3 regions of the Enterobacter nematophilus genome follow, and region 1 is predicted to be linked to each of the others. Evidence: predicted binding sites of a transcription regulator. Region 1 holds the regulator's gene; each other region holds the start of a gene.
What was found. Region 1 encodes Fur, which represses iron uptake genes when iron is present. Its sites were predicted from a motif close to ATAATAATGAGAACNACTATCAA; they were not measured.

Region 1 (7,704 bases):
TCAACGAAAACGCCCCGCGTGCAATGGCCGTTATCGATCCGGTGAAGCTGGTTATCGAAAACTACCCGCAGGGTGGAAGCGAGCTGGTCTCCATGCCTAACCATCCGAACAAACCGGAAATGGGAAGCCGCGACGTGCCGTTCAGCGGTGAAATCTGGATCGACCGTGCTGACTTCCGTGAAGAAGCCAATAAGCAGTACAAGCGTCTGGTGTTGGGTAAAGAAGTTCGTCTGCGTAACGCCTACGTCATCAAAGCCGAGCGCGTAGAGAAAGATGCAGAAGGTAACATCACCACCATCTTCTGTTCGTACGACGCAGAGACGCTGAGCAAAGATCCGGCAGATGGCCGCAAGGTGAAAGGCGTGATCCATTGGGTGAGCGCTTCCCACGCGCTGCCGGTAGAAATTCGTCTGTACGATCGTCTGTTTAGCGTGCCTAACCCGGGTGCGGCTGAAGACTTCCTGGCGACGATCAACCCGGAATCTTTGGTGATCAAGCAGGGTTATGCGGAGCCATCGCTGAAAGCCGCTGAAGCGGGCAAAGCGTTCCAGTTCGAGCGTGAAGGTTACTTCTGCCTGGACAGCCGTTACAGCACGGCGGAAAAGCCGGTATTTAACCGTACCGTAGGTCTGCGTGATACCTGGACGAAGATCGGCGAATAATAACGCTGCACTGGTCAATGAGAAACAAACGCCGCTTATAGCGGCGTTTTTTTATTTAATGATCATGTCGTTAAAGTAGGCCCCAAATTAGACCAGCTAAAAATTTAGGTCAATGTGGTGCTACTTATTTTTCTAAAAAAAGTTTGTCTGTTATATGAAATGGCGAATAAAGGAAAATACGGCTTTTTTAATGATATCATTCGCAGAAATTGCCTGTTTTACCCCCGCCATACCTCGCTTCCGGTTAAATGTTACAAAGCACTACCAATTATGTGCACTTCGTCATAATCCTGACTTTTGCCCACCGAAAAGCATTGATAATTCGCGTCGCGAAAAATAACCTAAAGACGGTAGTTAATTCGAGGGTATTTATAACTACCCCTGACCTTTTGGTCTTTTCTATTTTCGCCGTTTAAGGCGCTTTAATTCGTCAAAGAGGAATAATCTATGCGTACGTTCAGTGGCAAACGTAGTGCGCTGGCGCTGGCTATTGCCGGTGTGACAGCAATGTCGGGCCTGGTGGTGACACCAGAGGCGAAAGCAGCAGGTTTCATCGAAGATTCTACCCTCACTGGCGGTATTTATTACTGGCAGCGTGAACGTGACCGTAAAGATGTCACAGAAGATAAATACAAAACCAACCTCTCTCACTCCACATGGAACGCCAACCTGGACTTCCAGTCAGGCTACGCCGCCGATATGTTCGGCCTGGATATTGCCGCATTCACCGCAATTGAAATGGCGGAAAACGGCGACAGCGGCCACCCGAACGAAATTGCCTTCTCCTCCAGCAATAAAGCCTATGACGAAGACTGGTCCGGAGATAAAAGCGGTATCAGCCTTTATAAGGCCGCAGCGAAATTTAAATACGGCCCGGTGTGGGCGCGCGGGGGGTATATTCAGCCAACCGGTCAGACGCTGTTAGCGCCGCACTGGAGCTTTATGCCTGGTACCTATCAGGGGGCAGAAGCCGGGGCTAACTTTGACTACGGTGATGCAGGTGCGTTGAGCTTCTCCTATATGTGGACCAACGAGTACAAAGCGCCGTGGCACATTGAGATGGACAAGTTCTACCAGAACGATAAGAAAACCAAAGTCGATTACCTCCACTCCCTGGGCGCGAAGTACGACTTTAAAAACGATCTGGTTCTGGAAGCCGCGTTTGGTCAGGCGGAAGGCTATATCGATCAGTATTTTGCTAAAGCCAGCTACAAATTTGATATCGCCGGTAGCCCGCTGAGCACCAGCTACCAGTTCTACGGTACGCGCGATAAGGTCAGCGATGGCAGCGTAAATGACATTTATAACGGCACCGCGTGGCTGCAGGCGCTGACCTTCGGCTACAAAGTAGGCCAGGTTGATTTGCGTCTGGAAGGAACGTGGGTGAAGGCGGAAGGGCAGCAGGGCTACTTCCTGCAGCGTATGACGCCGACCTATGCCTCATCCAACGGTCGTCTGGATATCTGGTGGGATAACCGCTCCGACTTCAACGCCGACGGCGAGAAAGCGGTCTTCTTCGGTGCCATGTATGACCTGAAAAACTGGAACCTGCCGGGCTGGGCGGTGGGCGCTTCTTACGCTTATGCCTGGGATGCAAAACCTGCTGATATGGCGACGCCGGATGCGTACTACGATCCAAACTATCGCCTGAAGGAGTCCTCCTACAGCCTGGATGCTATCTACACCCTGCAGGATGGCCGCGCGAAGGGCACGATGTTCAAGCTGCACTTCACCCAGTATGACAACCACTCCGATATCCCAAGCTATGCGGGCGGTTACGGCAACATCTTCCAGGATGAACGTGACGTCAAATTCATGGTTATCGCCCCATTCACCATCTTCTGATGAGCACACCGGCGGGCTGAGTCCCGCCGGTCTGGAGACTGCACATGATGAAAAAAATCGTAATCGTCGCGCTGATGGCATCAGGGCTGGTGGCGTGTGTTCAGACTCAGGCGCCGAAAGAGGACACACGTCTGAAGGAAGCGTATAGCGCCTGTATTAATACCGCGGAAGGTTCGCCTGAGAAAATTGAAGCCTGCCAGAGCGTGCTAAATGTGCTGAAGAAAGATAAAGCGCATGAGGCGTTCGCAACGCAGGAGAATGTTCGCGTGATGGATTATCAGGCCTGTATCCAGGCGCGTAAAACCGGTAACGATCAGGAAGTGGCGAAGCGTTGCGATAAGATCTGGGACGAGATACGCAATAACAACAAATAAGCTGCTTTAAGCCCGGTGGCACTTTGCTTACCGGGCTTTTTTAATGCAAAAAAAAGCCAACCTTGCGGCTGGCTCAGAGTATGAACGCTAACTTATTTTGTGTCGTGAGCGTGTTCATTCTCGCGGCAATCACCTTCAGCGCAGTGACCGTAAAGGTACAGGCTGTGGTTGGTCAGGCGAATGCCATGACGAGCTGCGATTTCACGCTGACGCGCTTCGATGGAATCATCGCTAAATTCAATGACCTTGCCGCAGTCGAGGCAGATCAGGTGATCGTGGTGATGCTGCTGGGTCAGTTCGAATACAGATTTACCGCCTTCGAAATTATGACGGGTAACAATGCCCGCGTCATCAAACTGGTTCAGCACGCGATATACGGTGGCCAGCCCAATCTCTTCACCCATGTCGATAAGACGTTTATAAAGGTCTTCCGCACTGACATGGTGATTGTCTGGACCCTGAAGCACTTCCAGGATTTTTAACCGAGGAAGCGTTACTTTCAGGCCAGCCTTCTTTAATGCGGTATTGTTGTCAGTCATGCGGAATCTGTCCTGTTGCTAAACGATTCACTTCTATAGGAAGTGACAGAAAATGCACCCGGGATAATGCGTCTCATTATAGAACTGCCATGCCTAAATGAAAACTGCAAGTCTCAGGCAAAGTATGCTTATAAAAACGTGGTATCACCAACAAACTTGCTCAATGGAAACCACATTTTGCCAGGGAGACATTGTACAGGTCTGTGCGAAAAAGTTAAAAGTTTGTAGCAATTAATTTAATCGGTTTTACCTGGAAAACGGGCGCAACCTGCGTTGCGCCGTATAAAAATCAGGCGTTGAGAATAGCGTCCAGGTGCAGTTCTTCGCGGATCTGCTTAACCCACTTCTCTACGCGCTCTGCCGTCAGTTCTGGCTGACGGTCTTCGTCAATGGCAAGTCCGACAAAATGATCGTCATCGGCCAGGCCTTTAGAGGCTTCGAAGTGATAACCGGCAGTCGGCCAGTGGCCAACAATAACCGCGCCATTAGGCTCAATGATGTCGCGAATCGTCCCCAGCGCATCACAGAAGTACTCGGCATAGTCTTCCTGATCGCCACAGCCAAACAGTGCGACCAGCTTGCCGTTGAAGTCCACCTCTTCCAGCGTCGGGAAGAAATCGTCCCAGTCGCACTGGGCTTCACCGTAGTACCAGGTTGGAATACCCAGCAGCAGAATGTCATAGCCCTCGAGATCTTCTTTGCTGCTCTTGGCGATGTCATGCACATCAGCAACGTCTTTACCGAGCTGTTTCTGAATGTTTTTTGCGATATTTTCGGTATTGCCGGTATCACTGCCGAAGAAAATGCCGATGATTGCCATGAGTAAAATAACCTCTTGAAACTTAATGGTATGGTGGCGCAATTCGGCCACGGATAAGGGCAATAATAGCAGAACTGGCAACCCTGCGGAAACCGCTATCGCGCAGGACTGCACTCTGTGCTACATGAAAAGGGCGATAAAGGGGTTTTTCAGACTTATGCCTGGCTGCGTAGCGTCTCAAGCTGGGCGATGAGCATCTCTTCAATAAGCTCGCTGCGGCTGATATGACGCGCCTCTGCCAGTTCGTTAAGCGCATCGACAGCGTCGGCGTTGAGCTTCAGTTCGACACGCTTAAGCCCACGATTTTTATCGCGTTTAAGCTGATTGCGTTTATTGATACGCAGCTGTTCATCGCGCGAAAGCGGATTCGTTTTCGGTCGTCCCGGTCGACGCTCATTCGCGAACAGATCTAGTGTCGTACGGTCCGTTTGTTCTTTGGCCATGATTATGAGACTTCGGGGGAAACACGCCGCCCTGCTAAAGCCCGGGCGATAAGCGCGCCATCATACATCACCAAAAACGGCACGCCAACGACTGGAAGCCCGCAGCCTTCCAGTCGCTCTCTTTTTAATCAATTTGCAGTATCAGCGAGGTAGCGGCGGATTGCGCGCAGTACAGCATCCGGTTTTTCCGCATGCACCCAGTGCCCGGCACCGGCAATCACGTGGGCGCGGGCCTGCGGGAATTGTGTAAGCAGCGTGTCGCGGTACGCGTCGGTAATATAAGGAGAGTTACCGCCGCGAATAAAGAGGGTGGGGTGCGGCCAGGCGGGGACGGTTTCCCAGCCCACGATGTTGTTGTACTGGTCCCACAGCACCGGCACGTTAAAACGCCATTGCCCGTCAACAAACGATTTCAAAAGGAACTGCACCACGCCTTCTTCATCAAGATGCTCACGCATAACCGCTGCCGCCTGCTGACGTGTGGAAACGCCAGCTTCGGTTACCGCATTGATCGCCGCGAAAATCTCATCGTGACGGCGAACGTCGTAGTTCACGGGCGCAACGTCAATCACGACAAGCCCGGAAATTCGCTCTGGTGCCAGCGCGGTGAGCGCCATAACCGCTTTACCGCCCATTGAATGCCCTATGAGGGTCACCTTTTGCAGGTTGTGCGCGTCCAGCGTATCCAGCAGATCCTGCGCCATTGCCGAATAGGTCATTTCGTCTGAGCGGCCGGAAAGCCCGTGGTTGCGCATATCGACCTGCAAAATATCGCGATCGGTAACCAAATCGCGGGCCAGCACGCCGAGGTTATCCAGGCTGCCAAAAAGCCCATGAACCAGCACGATGGGGGAATTATTGTTCGGCGATTGTGCAGTTTGCGCTCGGGTATTCAATTTCATGGCAAAGTTCTTTTTTTACGTATGTCAGGTTAGGGTATCATGTTGACCATTCTGCCGCCCGGCTGCAAGGTTCCAGTTTAATCTGACTTTTGCCGCCAACCTGGTTTGACGCTATCCGCTGTTGGGATTTGACCTTATAATCCCAATGACTTGTATTCAGATAAGATATCGCACTGGATTAAGATGAAAACAATCGAAGTTGATGACGAACTCTATCAGTATATTGCCAGCCAGACGCGGCATATCGGGGAGAGCGCGTCCGACATTTTACGGCGCATGCTTAAAATTTCCGCCGCTTCACAGCCTGCCACCCCAGTTACCAAAGATGTCGTGTCTCAGCCGAGCGTTGCTGCACAAGCAAAACCTGCCGTGACGCCGGTAAAAGATAAAGTGCGCGCGATGCGCGAGCTGCTGCTGTCCGACGAATATGCGGAGCAGAAAAAGGCGGTCAACCGTTTTATGCTGGTGCTGTCTACACTTTACTCTCTGGATAACAAAGCGTTTGCTGAAGCGACCGAGTCGCTGCACGGCCGTACCCGCGTCTATTTCGCGGGTGACGAGCAGACGCTGCTGCAAAATGGCAATCAAACCAAACCTAAACATGTCCCTGGCACCCCGTACTGGGTGATCACCAATACCAATACGGGCCGCAAGTGCAGCATGATTGAACACATCATGCAGTCCATGCAGTTCCCGGCGGAATTGATTGAAAAGGTTTGCGGTACAATTTAACCCTTGCATCATAAGGACCCGGTAATGGCAAATCACAGCCGTGCAGGCCAACCTGCACAACAAAGCGATTTGATTAACGTCGCTCAGCTGACCGCGCAGTATTACGTGCTGAAACCGGTCGTGGGCAACGCAGAACACGCAGTGAAGTTTGGTACATCTGGTCACCGCGGCAGCGCGGCGCGCCACAGCTTTAACGAACCGCACATTCTGGCCATTGCTCAGGCCATTGCGGAAGAGCGCGCTAAAAACGGCGTTACCGGTCCGTGCTACGTGGGCAAAGATACCCATGCGCTGTCTGAACCGGCGTTCATTTCCGTGCTGGAAGTGCTGGCGGCGAACGGTGTGGACGTGATTGTTCAGGAGAACAATGGGTTTACTCCAACACCGGCGGTATCAAACGCGATCCTTGTGCACAACAAAAAAGGTGGCGCGCAGGCTGACGGTATCGTCATTACGCCATCCCACAACCCGCCGGAAGACGGTGGTATCAAATACAACCCACCTAACGGCGGCCCGGCTGACACTAACGTCACCAAAGTGGTGGAAGATCGCGCAAACGCGCTGCTGGCAGACGGCCTGAAAGGCGTTAAACGTATTTCTCTTGATGAGGCGATGGCCTCCGGCCACGTGAAAGAGCAGGATCTGGTTCAGCCGTTCGTGGAAGGGCTGGCTGATATCGTCGACATGGCGGCGATTCAGAAAGCCGGCCTGAAGCTGGGCGTGGATCCGCTGGGCGGCTCCGGTATTGAGTACTGGAAGCGCATCGCCGAGCACTACAAGCTGGATCTGACCATCGTGAACGATCACGTCGATCAGACCTTCCGCTTTATGCACCTGGACAAAGACGGCGCGATCCGTATGGACTGCTCCTCCGAGTGCGCGATGGCGGGCCTGCTGGCGCTGCGCGATAAATTCGACCTGGCGTTTGCTAACGACCCGGACTATGACCGTCACGGCATCGTCACCCCTGCGGGGCTAATGAACCCAAACCACTATCTGGCTGTTGCGATCAACTACCTGTTCCAGCACCGTCCGCAGTGGGGCAAAGAGGTGGCTGTCGGTAAAACACTGGTCTCTTCTGCGATGATCGACCGCGTGGTGGACGCGCTGGGCCGCAAGCTGGTGGAAGTGCCGGTGGGCTTCAAGTGGTTCGTTGACGGTCTGCACGACGGCAGCTTTGGCTTCGGCGGCGAAGAGAGCGCGGGCGCGTCCTTCCTGCGTTTCGACGGCACCCCGTGGTCGACCGATAAAGACGGCATCATCATGTGCCTGCTGGCGGCGGAGATTACCGCTGTTACCGGCAAGAACCCGCAGGAACACTACAACGAGCTGGCGGCACGCTTTGGTGCACCAAGCTATAACCGTATCCAGGCTGGCGCGACCTCTG
Region 2 (7,704 bases), on a different contig from region 1:
GAACAACACCGGGCTGGATATTGAGTTTGGTGCCTCCTGGGGGATGGTGGAAAACGGTGAAAATTTACATCACACGCTGGGGCAGCTGAGCTGGCTGGCTGAGCAATCTTGCGCGGGGCACAACGTGCTTGCGCTGACGAATAGTCTGGAGGCAGCATCAGGGCAAACAACGGAGCGTGTTCTGATGTTAGCGCGGATTAAGCATGCCCTTGAGACGGATCGGTTCCATTTATACGTGCAGCCGATCCAAAAGGCAGACGGTAGCGGCTACTATGAAATTCTGACGCGTATGGAGAGTGAAGGGGAGATCATCACTCCGGATCGCTTTATTCCGCTGGTTGCCCAGTTCAACCTCAGCCACCGGTTTGATATGTGCGTCATGGAAAAATTACTGCAGTGGCTGCGCGATCACCCTGCGAAGCAGGCTGGGGCCCGTTTCTCCGTTAATCTGATGCCGCTCACGCTTATGCAACAGGAGGTAGCGACCGAGATTTGTACGCTGTTTGAGCGCTACGGCGTTGCGCCTCAGACCGTGGTGATTGAGATCACTGAAGAGCAGGCCTTCTCTAATTCCGGCAGCAGCATCAATAATATTCAACAGCTGAGGGATTACGGTTTCCGGATTGCCATTGATGATTTTGGCACCGGCTATGCCAACTACGAGCGTCTCAGACGTCTGCAGGCAGATATCATTAAAATTGACGGCTGCTTTGTTAAAGATATTTGCACTGATGATATGGATGCGATGATCGTCCAGTCGATGTGTAATCTGGCGAAAACAAAATCGCTGTGCGTTGTCGCGGAATATGTAGAAACACCGGCGCAGCGGGAGATGCTGCTTCGCTTTGGCGTGGACTATCTGCAGGGCTATCTGATAGGCAAACCCAAACCGCTTAAAGAACTGCGGGCATAAAAAAACCGGGAGCCAGACTCCCGGTTTTTGTTTTAACGGTAAACGTTACAGTACCAGTGCTGCGATAGAAGCAGACAGAACGCTCACCAGGGTGGAGCCGTAAACCAGCTTCAGGCCAAAGCGAGAAACCACGTTACCCTGCTCTTCGTTCAGGCCTTTAATCGCGCCGGCGATAATGCCGATGGACGAGAAGTTGGCGAAGGAAACCAGGAATACGGACAGAATGCCTTCCGCGCGCGGAGAAAGCGTGCTGGCGATTTTCTGCAGATCCATCATCGCAACGAATTCGTTAGAAACCAGCTTGGTCGCCATGATACTGCCTACCTGCAGCGCTTCGTGAGCCGGAACACCCATCACCCATGCAACAGGATAGAAGATGTAGCCCAGAATGCCCTGGAAGGAGATACCCAACACCGCAGCGAACAGGGCGTTCAGCGCAGAAATCAGCGCAATGAAGCCGATCAGCATAGCGGCAACGATAATCGCCACTTTGAAACCAGCCAGAATGTACTCACCCAGCATTTCGAAGAAGCTCTGACCTTCGTGCAGGTTAGACATCTGGATGTTCTCTTCGCTGGCGTCAACGCGGTACGGGTTGATAATCGACAGAACGATAAAGGTGCTGAACATGTTCAGTACCAGCGCTGCAACCACATATTTTGGCTCCAGCATGGTCATATACGCGCCCACGATAGACATGGAAACGGTAGACATTGCGGTTGCCGCCATGGTGTACATGCGGTTACGGGACATTTTGCCGAGGATATCTTTATACGCGATGAAGTTCTCAGACTGACCGAGGATCAGGGAGCTTACGGCGTTGAAAGATTCCAGCTTGCCCATGCCGTTCACTTTGGATAATAGGAAACCAATTCCACGAATAACGAACGGCAGAACGCGGATATGCTGCAGAATACCGATGAGCGCGGAGATGAAGACGATGGGGCACAGTACCTTCAGGAAGAAGAACGCCAGACCTTCGTCGTTCATTTTACCGAAGACAAAGTTTGTCCCTTCGTTGGCGAATCCGAGCAGCTTTTCGAACATTTCGGAGAAGCCTTTCACGAAGCCGAGGCCTACGTTGGAGTTCAGGAAGAACCACGCAAGTAAAACTTCAATGACCAGCAGCTGGACAACATAACGAATACGAATTTTTTTGCGGTCTGTGCTGACCAGCAATGCGAGTGCAGTAACGACAACAAGTGCCAGGACAAAATGAAGGACGCGGTCCATATTTGCTCCAAATATGAGGCAGGTTTAATTTTCGTGCACATTCTATGTAACAAGCGAAAAGAAAACGAGATCAAGGGCACACTATAGTTACATCCTGTGACGAGTCTCAAAATTAGTGATCCACAATACATTTTTGTTATGTTAGGTAAATGAGTGAAAAGTTAAGTTTGTGTGCTACGCTTCACTAATGACCGTGCATTTTCACATTCTGTGATGTCGCACCACCTGCCCATCTATCGTTCTTAGCTATCAGAGAAATCATTTCAAACCACTCAAATGATCTTGATAATCATTCTCATTTTGATAGCATTAAACATAGCAAAGGCTATATTTCCAGAGGCAGAGAATGACAAACAGTCGCGTAGAGGGTAGCAGTGGCAGAGCAGCGCGCAAGTTGCGGTTCGCATTAATGGGACCTGCGTTCATTGCTGCCATCGGCTATATCGATCCGGGTAATTTTGCGACCAATATTCAGGCCGGGGCCAGCTTCGGCTATAAGCTGCTGTGGGTGGTCGTCTGGGCTAACCTGATGGCGATGCTGATTCAGATGCTCTCTGCAAAGCTGGGGATTGCCACGGGGAAAAACCTGGCGGAGCAAATCCGCGACCACTATCCGCGTCCGGCGGTCTGGCTCTACTGGGTTCAGGCAGAAATCATCGCCATGGCAACCGACCTCGCTGAGTTTATCGGCGCGGCGATAGGCTTTAAGCTGATTCTGGGCGTATCGCTGTTACAGGGGGCGGTACTGACCGGGATTGCCACGTTCCTGATCCTGATGCTGCAGCGTCGGGGGCAAAAACCGCTGGAGAAGGTCATTGGTGGTCTGCTGCTGTTTGTCGCTGCGGCGTACATCGTTGAGCTGATTTTCTCACAGCCGAACCTGGCACAGCTCGGGAAAGGCATGGTGATCCCAAGCCTGCCAACCTCGGAAGCGGTGTTCCTGGCCGCCGGGGTACTTGGGGCGACCATCATGCCGCATGTCATCTATTTGCACTCCTCGCTGACCCAGCATCTGCACGGCGGGACGCGCAAAGAGCGGTATTCTGCAACCAAATGGGACGTGGCTATCGCCATGACCATCGCGGGTTTTGTGAATCTGGCGATGATGGCCACCGCCGCTGCCGCTTTCCACTTTAACGGTCATACGGGTATTGCCGATCTCGATCAGGCGTATCTCACGCTGGAGCCGTTGTTGAGCCATGCTGCTGCCACGATATTTGGTCTGAGCCTGGTCGCTGCCGGCCTCTCTTCCACGGTCGTGGGGACGCTGGCAGGGCAGGTGGTTATGCAGGGTTTTGTGCGTTTCCATATTCCGCTGTGGGTGCGTCGTTTTGTCACCATGCTGCCGTCATTTGTTGTGATTCTGATGGGGCTCGATCCCACGCGAATTCTGGTGATGAGCCAGGTGCTGCTGAGCTTTGGTATTGCGCTGGCGCTGGTGCCACTGCTGATTTTCACCAGCAACAAAACTCTGATGGGCGAACTGGTTAATACGACGCTGGTAAAACGAACCGGTTGGGCGATTGTGGTGGTGGTCGTAGCGCTAAACCTATGGCTGTTGATTGGTACAGCGCTGGGGCTATAAAAGAAAAAGGAGCCGGGAGGCTCCTTTTTGCATTAATGGCGACCGTGGCCGTGACCACCGCGTCCTTTTCCGCCGTGACCCCAGCCGCCGCGGCGGTCGTCACGATCGTTCCAGCCTTCGCGGTAGCCGCGTTCATAGGCGTTATTTTTATACCAGCCGCGATGCAGGCCGTTATCATGCCTGCGCCAGCGGTCACCACGCCATTCATAATGACGGTTCCAGTAGTCACGGTCGCGCCAGTAGCCACCGTCCCAGTATCTGCCGTAGTCGTCACGATCGCCAATTTGTAATTTTACTGATGGCAACAGGGTGATTTCGCCCGCAGTGGCGACTAGTGGGGCTGAAGCCAGTAATACCGCTGCAAGAATCAGTGACCTGAACATACTCTTTCTCCTTCACGATCGGGGCCTTCGTGGGGCCTGTTAACGCAATATTACGAGTTGGTAAAGCCTCGTTTCATCGCCTCAACTCCGAATTGCTGAATGAGAGCACTTTTTGCTAAAAATGGTTTTATTTTGAGCTATTCAGGATTTCGTTAATACGCGCCAGCTCCTCAGTGGAAAAATGGCGGTTTTTCAGCATGCCCACAGCGTCATCAATCTGAGCCGCTTTACTTGCCCCAATCAGCACCGAGGTCACCTCCTCATGGCGTAACACCCAGGCCAGCGCCATCTGCGAGAGTTTCTGGCCGCGGCTTTCCGCCAGGGCGTTTAGCTTGCGTACCTTCTCCAGCTTCTCTTCGGTGATCTGATTCGGATTAAGGAATTGACTGCCGCTTGCCGCACGGGAATCGGCGGGAATACCGTTAAGATACCGGTTGGTCAACTGTCCGCCTGCAAGGGGCGAGAAGGGAATACAGCCGACCCCTTTTTCCTGCAGAACATCCAGCAAACCCTCTTCCGGCGCACGTTCGAACATCGAGTATTTCGGCTGGTGGATCAGGCAGGGTGTGCCCAGATCGTTAAGGATATCAATCGCTTTTCGCGCCAGCTCGGCAGGATAGTTGGATAACCCGACATACAGGGCTTTGCCCTGGCGCACCAGATGGTCAAGCGCTTTCATGGTTTCCTGCAGCGGCGTTTGCGGGTCAGGACGGTGATGATAAAAGATATCGACATACTCCAGCCCCATGCGCTTCAGGCTTTGATCGAGGCTTGCCAGCAGATATTTGCGCGATCCCCAGTCGCCGTAAGGGCCGTCCCACATGGTATATCCCGCTTTCGTGGAGACAATCAGCTCGTCGCGCCAGGGGAGGAAATCCTCCTGCAAAATACGGCCGAAATTACGCTCGGCGGACCCCGGCGGGGGACCATAGTTATTGGCAAGGTCGAAATGCGTAATACCCAGATCGAACGCGCGCTGTAAAAGTTGACGGCTGTTTTCGAGAAGCGTGGCGTCACCAAAATTATGCCACAGCCCGAGCGAGACGGCGGGCAACCTGAGCCCGCTTCGCCCGCAGCGGCGATACTCCATTGTCTGATAACGACTTTTGTCCGGCTGATAACCCATTTTTATGACCCCTCGCGCTGAAGAGAACAAACAGTGTATACGTTTACATTAACGTGAAAAAAAGCAGCATAGCGCAGCCTTTTTTGTAAAGCATTCTTTCCATAGCCTTCTTGTCGGCAATTCTGGACAGCCATCACGCTTATTTAATACTCAAGGTGAGGTCAACATTAGAAGGATACCTGTTTATGCGTACCCCGTACTGCGTCGCCGATTACCTGCTGGACCGTCTTACAGATTGTGGAGCCGATCATCTGTTTGGCGTGCCGGGCGACTATAACCTGCAGTTTCTCGACCACGTAATAGACAGCCCGGATATCTGCTGGGTGGGCTGTGCCAACGAATTAAACGCCTCTTATGCCGCTGACGGATATGCCCGCTGTAAGGGCTTCGCCGCGCTGCTGACGACGTTTGGCGTAGGAGAGTTAAGTGCCATGAACGGCATTGCGGGCAGCTATGCCGAGCACGTTCCGGTACTCCATATCGTTGGGGCGCCGGGTACGGCTTCTCAGCAAAGAGGGGAACTTCTGCACCATACGCTGGGCGATGGTGAGTTCCGTCATTTTTACCATATGAGCGAACCGATCACCGTTGCACAGGCGATCCTGACCGAACAAAACGCCTGTTATGAAATCGACCGGGTACTGACGACGATGCTCCGGGAACGTCGCCCCGGCTATTTGATGTTACCTGCCGATGTGGCAAAAAAAGCCGCCACGCCGCCTGTAAACGCTCTCACGCTTCGGCATGCCCATGCCGATAGCGCCTGCCTGAAAGCGTTCCGGGATGCCGCAGAGAATAAACTGGCTGTCAGCAAGCGTACCGCGCTGTTAGCGGATTTCCTTGTTCTGCGCCACGGGCTGAAGCAGGCGCTACAGAAGTGGGTGAAGGACGTGCCGATGGCGCACGCCACGATGCTGATGGGCAAAGGCATATTCGACGAACGTCACGCCGGTTTTTACGGCACCTACAGCGGTTCGGCAAGCGCCGGCCCGGTAAAAGAGGCGATAGAGGGAGCGGACACGCTGCTGTGCATCGGCACGCGATTTACCGATACCCTGACGGCTGGCTTCACCCATCAGTTAACGCCGTCGCAAACGATAGAGGTTCAGCCTCATGCTTCACGCGTCGGTGATATCTGGTTTACCGGCATCCCCATGCTTCAGGCAATTGAAACGCTGGTGGAGCTGTGCAAACAGCACGTGCACGAGAAACCAGCTCCGTTGTCCCATAGCGCGCTGGCCTTCCCTCAGCCTGAAGGATCGCTTACCCAGGATAATTTCTGGAAAACGCTGCAAACGTTTATTCGTCCGGGAGATATCATCCTTGCCGATCAAGGAACCTCGGCCTTTGGCGCGATTGACCTGCGTTTGCCTGCCGACGTGAATTTTATCGTCCAGCCGCTGTGGGGCTCGATCGGCTACACCCTTGCCGCGGCGTTCGGCGCACAAACGGCTTGCCCGAACCGGCGCGTGATTGTGCTGACGGGGGATGGCGCGGCGCAGCTGACTATTCAGGAGCTCGGGTCAATGTTGCGTGATAAACAACACCCCATCATTCTGGTGCTCAACAACGAAGGGTACACGGTTGAAAGGGCAATTCACGGGCCGGAGCAGCGTTACAACGACATTGCGCTATGGAACTGGACGCAAATCCCGCAGGCCCTGAGCCTCGATCCTCAGGCTCAGTGCTGGCGGGTCAGTGAAGCGGAGCAGCTGGCGGACGTGCTGGAAAAAGTGGCGCACCACGAGCGGCTCTCGCTAATTGAGGTTATGCTGCCAAAAGCGGACATCCCGCCGCTGCTGGGGGCGATTACCAAAGCGCTGGAAGCGCGCAATAGCGCCTGATTACTTGTCGTTTCGCCAGGCCATCATCATCGGTTTGCCCGCCAGCAGGAGCCAGGCGGGCAACATCACGATGCAAAGCAGCGGGAACAGCGTCGAATCCGGCACTACTACCGCCGCCATAAACAGGCTCAGCCACGCATCGCGCGTCACCACCAGTACCAGCCCCAGAATAGAGCAGGAAACGGTAATCGCCGCCGGAACCGCGTCGACGTGCTCGTGCAGCATCAGCCCCAGCGCCACGCCGACAAACACCGCCGGGAAGATGCGTCCACCGCGGAAACCGCACGCGGCTGCGACGACCAGCGCCGCCAGCTTGATGACGGCAAACAGCAGGTAATCGGAAACGCTAAACACCTGGCTGAAGGCCAGCTGCTGCATCTCGTCCAGACCTTTGAACAGCGTCACCGTTCCGCCAATCGAGCCTAAAATCCCGAGGATTAATCCCCCTGTACCCAGAATCAGCACCGGATGTTTGAGTTTATGCATCAGCCGGTGCAGGCGCGGAAGACACCATACCGCCACCATCCCCAGCGCGATGGCTATCGCGACGACGATGGCGCCGCTGAAAATATCCGCTATCTGCATCTCTCCGTAGTGGGGCAGAGAGAGGGAGAAATGGG
Region 3 (7,704 bases), on a different contig from region 1:
TACGAGAATATGCAGTACCGCTACTGTGGCAAGAGCGGCCTGCGCCTGCCCGCGCTGTCGCTGGGCCTGTGGCATAGCTTCGGCCACGTTCAGCCCCTTGATTCCCAGCGCGCGCTGCTGCGTAAAGCCTTCGACCTCGGGATTACCCATTTCGATCTTGCCAACAACTACGGCCCGCCTGCGGGTAGCGCGGAAGAGAACTTTGGCCGCCTGCTGCGTGAGGACTTTGCCGGGTATCGCGACGAGCTGGTTATCTCCACCAAAGCCGGTTACGACATGTGGCCGGGGCCGTACGGTTCGGGCGGCTCACGCAAGTATCTGCTCGCCAGCCTCGACCAGAGTCTGAAGCGCATGGGTCTGGAATACGTGGATATTTTCTACTCTCACCGCGTGGATGAAAATACGCCAATGGAAGAGACGGCCTCCGCGCTGGCTCACGCGGTTCAGAGTGGGAAAGCGCTGTACGTAGGCATTTCCTCCTACTCCACCGAGCGCACACAAAAAATGGCCGCGCTGCTGCACGAGTGGAAGATCCCGCTGCTGATCCACCAGCCGTCCTATAACCTGCTTAACCGCTGGGTCGATAAGACCGGCTTGCTGGATACGCTGGAAGCAAACGGCACGGGGTGTATCGCTTTTACCCCACTGGCGCAGGGTCTGCTGACCGGAAAATACCTGAACGGTATTCCGGAAGGTTCACGCATGCAGCGCGAAGGGAACAAAGTGCGCGGCCTGACGCAGAAAATGCTGACCGAAGCTAACCTGAACAGTCTTCGTCTGCTCAATGAGATGGCGCAGGCGCGCGGGCAGACGATGGCGCAGATGGCACTAAGCTGGCTGCTGAAAGATGCACGCGTTACTTCAGTGTTGATTGGCGCGAGCCGCCCTGAACAGCTTGCTGAGAACGTTCGGGCGCTGGATAACCTGCGCTTTACGGAAGATGAACTGACGCGGATTGACCAGCACGTGGCGGATGGGGAACTGAATTTGTGGCAGGCGTCGTCGGATAAATAGTGCAGTCCGATGCTTTCGCCCCTCACTCTAACCCTCTCCCCTCTGGGGAGAGGGCAGGGTGAGGGGGGATGTGTACCTTATTTCTTACTGATCTTATCCAGATACCCCATCACGAACGCCGACAGCACAAACGTCAGGTGGATAATCACATACCACATCAGCTTATTATCCGGGACGTTTTTCGCGTCCATAAACACGCGTAACAGGTGGATAGAGGAGATCGCCACTATAGATGCCGCAACTTTATTCTTCAGCGATGACGCATCCATTTTCCCGAGCCAGTTGAGCTTTTCTTTATGCTCGGCGATATCAAGCTGAGAGACGAAGTTCTCGTAACCGGAGAACATCACCATCACCAGTAAGCCGCCCACCAGCGTCATATCCACCAGCGACAGCAGAACAAGAATTAAATCGGCTTCCGCCACGGAGAAAATGTTAGGCAATACGTGGAAAATCTCCTGGAAGAACTTGATCGTCAGGGCGACCAGGGCCAGGGAAAGACCGAAATAGACGGGTGCGAGCAGCCAGCGAGAGGCATACATTGCGTTTTCAAAGAAGCGTTCCATAAAATCCTGTCTGCAAACGAAACCAGCGCTCAGTATATCTCAACGGCGCTGACTGTTTGCAAGAACTAACCAGTACGTCACTCAGATGTCGTCCGGGTTAACCTCTGGACGCGCATACTCCGGCCAGACCAGCACCACCAGCTCCGGGTAGGCTTCCAGGCTAAACTCGCGAAAACACTGGCGAAGGTTTAATACGTCCAGGTCGGAATACGAGACCTTCTCACCGTTAAGACAGCGCTTTTTGATGTTGTCGTAATATTTATAAACCGCTGAATTCAGATCGCTACAGCGACGCTGCGCCTCAAACAGACCGGGCGTGTCGTTAATTTCCGACATTTTCATGCGCTTAATTGTCGCGTGTAAGAAATCGATATATTCATGATTCACCCGCCAGTACCAGACAGGCGTAACGGAGTTCATCAAAACAGAGAAATGATCTTCTCCTTCCTCTTTTGTCATCAGTTCAGGCTGTGGCGGTTCACTGGTGTCTTTCGACACTTTCGTTTTATTGAACTCCTGCATCAATAAAAGCACACCAGCGGTCAGTAATAGTAATGTGATGACCGTAAAAAAGATGCTGTTCATGGGTTGGCTCCATTTTTTTTGATTTTAAAATTGCCTCATGATATTGTCAACGAATCTCACGCCTTTACCAACCCCACCCTGTTGAAATTAAAGGAAATTAAAAATGCTGCCCGACTATCTCGTCCCGGCTAAGTACCACATTACGCCTGTGGAACAGCAACCGACGGAAGAAGAAAAAAAGGCCAGTTTCACTCAGGGGAAAAGAAAGCTCTCTGATTTCGAGCCTGATATATTAATTGGCGTTTCCCGCACTGGCAAATCCCGTAATATGCTGCTGGAAGAGCACGATCGCCATATAAAAGACCGCTTATTTCGGGCTATAAAAATTGAAGCTTTTGTCCACCTGCTGAATGACCTGCAGGCAGAAGGCGAAATAGATGCCCAGAAACTAAGTCAAATAATGGCCGAAAAAACGAAAGAAATAAATGAGGCCGGCAATGAAATTTGGCTTAATCTAATTACGCGAGAAAAAAACAACCCTATTTTTTATACCCTGGGGGAAGATTAACGTGAAAGAAGTTAAAGACAATGACGTTTATTTGACTTTAGATGATAAAAAAAGTGATGAATTTATCTTAAAGCAAAATATCGAGGCGCTGAGAAATGCAAAAAATGCCGAGATGACGCGTATTACACAAGACCTGGTATCGATCCCGGCAACGCTGGTGCGTCTGAAATGGCAGAATCGCCGCGAAATTTATCCGCTACAGGTCAAAGAAGAGATTTACGGCACCGTGATGAACGCCATCATTGAACAGCTTCCGGAACTGAAAGAGAAACTGCTGGGACGTCTTGAGGCTAACTATCAGTATCTGCTTGCCAGAGAAGTCGCCACCCTGCGCCTGACGCGCAAACTGTCAGCCGGTGAGTACCGTACGTCCAACGTCACCTGCGTTGCGCTCGATGAAGACGCGCTGGCAGCCCCCTCTTCCGCACCGACGGACAACAAAAGCGCATAAACCAACAGGTATAAAAAAAGCCGGCTTTCGCCAGCTTCTTTATCACTTCGAGGCCGCTTTCTCTTCCCCGACCAGCCCAATCTTCAGATAACCCGCCTGATGCAGCGTGTCCATTACCTTCATCATGGTTTCGTAGTCGACGGTTTTGTCCGCCCGGAAGAAGACGGTAGTGTCCTTCTTGCCGCCGGTAAGCTGATCCAGCGCCGGAATAACGGAAGCATCCGTTACCGGGTCGTTCCCCAGGAACATGGATTTATCCGCTTTCACCGACAAATAAATTGGCTTTTCCGGACGCGGCTGCGGCTGGCTGGAGGAGGCAGGCAGATTCACCTTCACGTCGACCGTCGCCAGGGGGGCTGCCACCATAAAGATAATCAGCAGTACCAGCATGACGTCGATAAACGGCGTCACGTTGATTTCGTGCATTTCGCCGTTATCGTCCAGATTTTCGTTGAGACGCATTGCCATACAATCAACCTACGCGCAGTTTAGACGCCGCATGCACCGGCTTCACGGCGCTGGCATTCAGGTCGAGATCGCGGCTTTGCAGCAGCAGAACCTGAGCGGCAACGTCGCCGAGCGTGGCTTTGTAGTTGCCGATCATACGCGCGAAAATGTTGTAGATAACTACCGCCGGAATTGCCGCGACCAGACCGATTGCCGTCGCCAGCAGCGCTTCCGCGATACCCGGCGCAACTACCGCCAGGTTGGTGGTCTGGGTCTGGGCAATGCCGATAAAGCTGTTCATGATGCCCCAGACCGTACCGAAAAGACCGATGAACGGTGAAATCGCGCCGATGGTCGCCAGATACCCATTGCCGCGTCCCATGTGTCGGCCAACGGCCGCAACGCGACGCTCCAGACGGAAACCGGTACGCTCTTTAATGCCTTCGTTATCTTCACTGCCGGCGGAGAGTTCCAGCTCGTTCTGAGCTTCATTCACTAACAGGGTGGTCAGGCTTTTCGCGTGGAAGGATGAGGTCATCTCAGAAGCCTGATCCAGAGAGCGGGCTTCAGCCAGCTGCTGCTGTTCCCGCTTGAGGCGACGCTTCTGCGAAAGCAGCTCGGCGCTTTTGCTGAAGAAGATAGCCCAGGTGACAACGGACGCCAGAATCAGGCCGATCATCACAATCTTAACCACGATGTCAGCATGATGATACATGCCCCAAACGGAGAGATCCGTCTGCATCAAATTATTACCCACTCTGTATCTCCAGGACGCAAATCACAAAATCTGAACGTAATAATATCAAAAAGTCGTCGAATTGATAGTCGTTCTCATTAGTATTTACATGGTGCCGTAATTTTCGCTCAGTTTCCTTGCGCTTACGCAGTAAAAATTTCTTATGCGCTTTTTTGCTAATATTTTCTGCTTATTCGATAAGCATGCGGGTGCAGTTTTTTACAATCGTGGTAGTCTGGACGTCCAGACGTATAAAAACAGGGTTAGCGAACATGACGAAGAAGCATCTTGATACCACGCTGGTGCAGGCGGGACGCAGCAAGAAATACACTCAGGGATCGGTCAACAGCGTGATTCAACGCGCCTCCTCGCTGGTGTTTGATACCGTTGAGGAGAAGAAAATCGCCACGCGTAACCGCGCAAAAGGCGGGCTGTTCTACGGTCGTCGCGGCACGCTAACCCATTTTTCACTTCAGGAAGCGATGTGCGAGCTGGAAGGCGGCGCGGGCTGCGCGCTGTTCCCGTGCGGGGCGGCAGCGGTTGCCAACACTATTCTGGCGTTTGTGGAACAGGGTGACCATATCCTGATGACCAACACCGCCTATGAACCCAGCCAGGATTTCTGCACCAAAATTCTCAGCAAGCTCGGCGTGACCACCGGCTGGTTTGACCCGCTGATTGGTGAAGGCATTGCTGAACTTATCCAGCCAAACACGCGCATTGTGTTCCTGGAATCTCCCGGCTCCATCACCATGGAAGTGCACGACGTTCCGGCTATCGTGAAGGCCGTGCGCAGCAAAGCGCCAGAGGCGATCATCATGATCGACAACACCTGGGCGGCAGGCGTGCTGTTTAAGGCGCTGGAATTCGATATTGATATCTCGATTCAGGCGGCAACGAAATACCTGATTGGCCACTCTGACGGGATGATTGGCACCGCGGTTTCCAACGCGCGCTGCTGGGACCAGCTGCGGGAAAATGCCTACCTGATGGGCCAGATGGTCGACGCAGACACGGCATACATGACCAGCCGCGGTCTCCGCACGCTGGGGGTTCGCCTGCGTCAGCATCATGAAAGTAGCCTGAAAATTGCTGAATGGCTGGCGCAGCATCCGCAGGTTGAGCGCGTGAACCATCCGGCGCTTCCGGGAAGTAAAGGCCACGAATTCTGGCAACGTGACTTTACGGGCAGCAGCGGGCTGTTCTCGTTTGTGCTTAAAAAACGGCTGAGTAATGACGAGCTGGCAAGCTATCTGGATAATTTTACCCTCTTCAGCATGGCCTACTCCTGGGGCGGTTTTGAATCCCTGATCCTGCCGAATCAGCCGGAGCAGATCGCGGCCCTGCGCCCCGGCGGTGAGGTGGACTTCAGCGGCACGCTGATTAGATTGCATATCGGTTTAGAAAATGTGGACGATTTAATTGCGGATTTATCTGCAGGGTTTGAACGTATCGTGTAGAGTGCGGGCTTAAAATGTACTCCCCGGACGCTTTTGTGAACACTGCAAGCAGAAAAGTCTGCATGAGTTGCGCCTGCGATCAATCCCGACAGGTGAAATTGGGAGTACAATAGCGTTATCTCTGCTGTTCCACAGGAAAGTCCATGGCTGTTATTCAAGATATTATCGCGGCGCTCTGGCAACATGATTTTGCCGCCCTGGCGGATCCCCACGTTGTAGGCGTCGTCTATTTCGTGATGTTCGCGACGCTGTTTCTGGAAAATGGATTACTGCCAGCCTCGTTTTTACCCGGTGACAGTTTGCTTTTGCTTGCCGGGGCGTTGATCGGCAAAGGCGTCATGGACTTTGCGCCCACGATGGTTATCCTCACCTCCGCCGCCAGCCTGGGCTGCTGGCTGAGCTATCTGCAGGGCCGCTGGCTGGGTAACACGCGCGTGGTGAAAGGCTGGCTGGCGCAGTTACCCCATAAATACCATCAGCGCGCGACCTGTATGTTTGACCGACACGGCCTGCTGGCGCTGCTGGCCGGGCGTTTCCTAGCGTTTGTTCGCACCCTTCTGCCCACCATGGCGGGTATTTCCGGGCTGTCTAACCGCCGCTTTCAGTTCTTCAACTGGCTGAGCGGCCTGCTGTGGGTCGGTGTCGTGACCACGTTAGGCTACGCGCTGAATATGATCCCGTTTGTGAAACATCACGAAGATCAGGTGATGACCTTCCTGATGGTGCTGCCGATCTTCCTGCTGGTGGCTGGCCTGGTAGGGACTATTGCGGTGGTGATTAAGAAAAAGTATTGCAGTGCATAACCCCCTCATCCTGACCCTCTCCCCACAGGGGAGAGGGAAAAAAGCCTAAGCTCCCTGCATGGTTCGGATGCGTGATGCATCTTCTCCCGGCGTGACGCCGAAATAGCGCTTAAACTCCCGACTGAACTGCGACGCGCTCTCATACCCGACGCGCATGGCCGCCGCGCTGGCCTTCATGCCGTCGTGGATCATCAGCATCCGCGCCTTATGCAGGCGGTAGGTTTTGAGGTACTGCAGCGGCGAGGTGCTGGTCACCGACTTAAAGTTATGGTGAAACGCCGAAACGCTCATGTTCGCTTCCGCCGCCAGCTGGTCAACGCTGAGGTTCTCCGTGTACTGGCTTTCAATACGCTTGAGCACGCGGCTGATCAGGCTGAAGTGGGTCTGTCGGCTCACCAGCGCCAGCAGCGCCCCGCCGCCCGGCCCCAGCAGCACGTGGTAAAGAATTTCGCGGATAATCTGCTTGCCCAGAATACGCGCGTCCAGCGGCCTTTCCATCACGTCCAGCAGGCGCTCAATGGCGCAGAGGATCTCTTCGGACAGCGTCGCCGAGTTAATCCCGCTGGAGGCCATCGACGGCTGGAAAAGCTCGTCTTCGCCAATCTCCATCAGCAGCTCCTGCAGCTGAAGAATATCGACGTTGACGCGAATACCCGCCAGCGGGACCGCCTCTGTCGCGAAGGTTTCACATTCGAAGGGTAAAGGTACCGTCAGGAGCAAATATTCATTGGTGTCGTAGCGGAACACGCGCTCGTTGATATAGCCAATCTTATGGCCTGAAAAGAGAAAAACGATGCCCGGCTGGTACATCACCGGCGTGCGCGTGCCGGGCTGCGTGCCGTAGAGCAGGCGAATGTCCGGCAGCAGGTCGCTGACGCTATTTTCTTTATCTATCAGTCTTTTAATCTGCGCCGTGAGCTGATGGCAGATTGCTTCGCGGTTCATTTTACGTTACTCCGGGTACGGTTTCCGACCCTCACAGTCTGCGCATTTTTACGAAGTTTCTCCAGCGCTCTGTAGAAATGGGCAAGACATCGGCAGGAATGTGCATTGAGAGCCTGGCCCCGGACGGCCACAATGAGCAGCATCAGGTAGCCATCAGCGCCACCACGGTTTTTCACCCACTAAAGGGAA

Region 2: OSH03_RS16985 (Nramp family divalent metal transporter) is a predicted target of Fur. The motif match lies at 2,429-2,451, and genes of this name have one in related genera.
Region 3: exbB (tol-pal system-associated acyl-CoA thioesterase) is a predicted target of Fur. The motif match lies at 4,390-4,412, and genes of this name have one in related genera.

Annotation. Positions count from the first base shown of each region.
Region 1 covers NZ_JAPKNE010000001.1:1,244,910-1,252,613, reverse strand. Annotated here, with positions in the region: gene glnS (glutamine--tRNA ligase) at 1-662, shown strand, start outside; gene chiP (chitoporin ChiP) at 1,110-2,507, shown strand; gene chiQ (ChiQ/YbfN family lipoprotein) at 2,555-2,881, shown strand; gene fur (ferric iron uptake transcriptional regulator) at 2,974-3,420, opposite strand; gene fldA (flavodoxin FldA) at 3,710-4,240, opposite strand; gene ybfE (LexA regulated protein) at 4,396-4,683, opposite strand; gene ybfF (esterase) at 4,812-5,585, opposite strand; gene seqA (replication initiation negative regulator SeqA) at 5,769-6,317, shown strand; gene pgm (phosphoglucomutase (alpha-D-glucose-1,6-bisphosphate-dependent)) at 6,342-7,704, shown strand, end outside.
Region 2 covers NZ_JAPKNE010000007.1:21,101-28,804, reverse strand. Annotated here, with positions in the region: gene OSH03_RS16995 (EAL domain-containing protein) at 1-913, shown strand, start outside; gene OSH03_RS16990 (NupC/NupG family nucleoside CNT transporter) at 959-2,146, opposite strand; gene OSH03_RS16985 (Nramp family divalent metal transporter) at 2,493-3,731, shown strand; gene OSH03_RS16980 (DUF2502 domain-containing protein) at 3,764-4,114, opposite strand; gene mgrA (L-glyceraldehyde 3-phosphate reductase) at 4,242-5,240, opposite strand; gene ipdC (indolepyruvate decarboxylase) at 5,426-7,084, shown strand; gene OSH03_RS16965 (ion channel protein) at 7,085-7,704, opposite strand, start outside.
Region 3 covers NZ_JAPKNE010000003.1:272,668-280,371, reverse strand. Annotated here, with positions in the region: gene OSH03_RS11095 (aldo/keto reductase) at 1-1,014, shown strand, start outside; gene OSH03_RS11090 (TIGR00645 family protein) at 1,092-1,580, opposite strand; gene OSH03_RS11085 (ESA_00282 family adhesion-associated protein) at 1,662-2,165, opposite strand; gene OSH03_RS11080 (hypothetical protein) at 2,269-2,673, shown strand; gene OSH03_RS11075 (cytoplasmic protein) at 2,675-3,124, shown strand; gene exbD (TonB system transport protein ExbD) at 3,167-3,592, opposite strand; gene exbB (tol-pal system-associated acyl-CoA thioesterase) at 3,597-4,328, opposite strand; gene metC (cystathionine beta-lyase) at 4,580-5,767, shown strand; gene yghB (DedA family general envelope maintenance protein YghB) at 5,911-6,570, shown strand; gene OSH03_RS11050 (AraC family transcriptional regulator) at 6,616-7,515, opposite strand.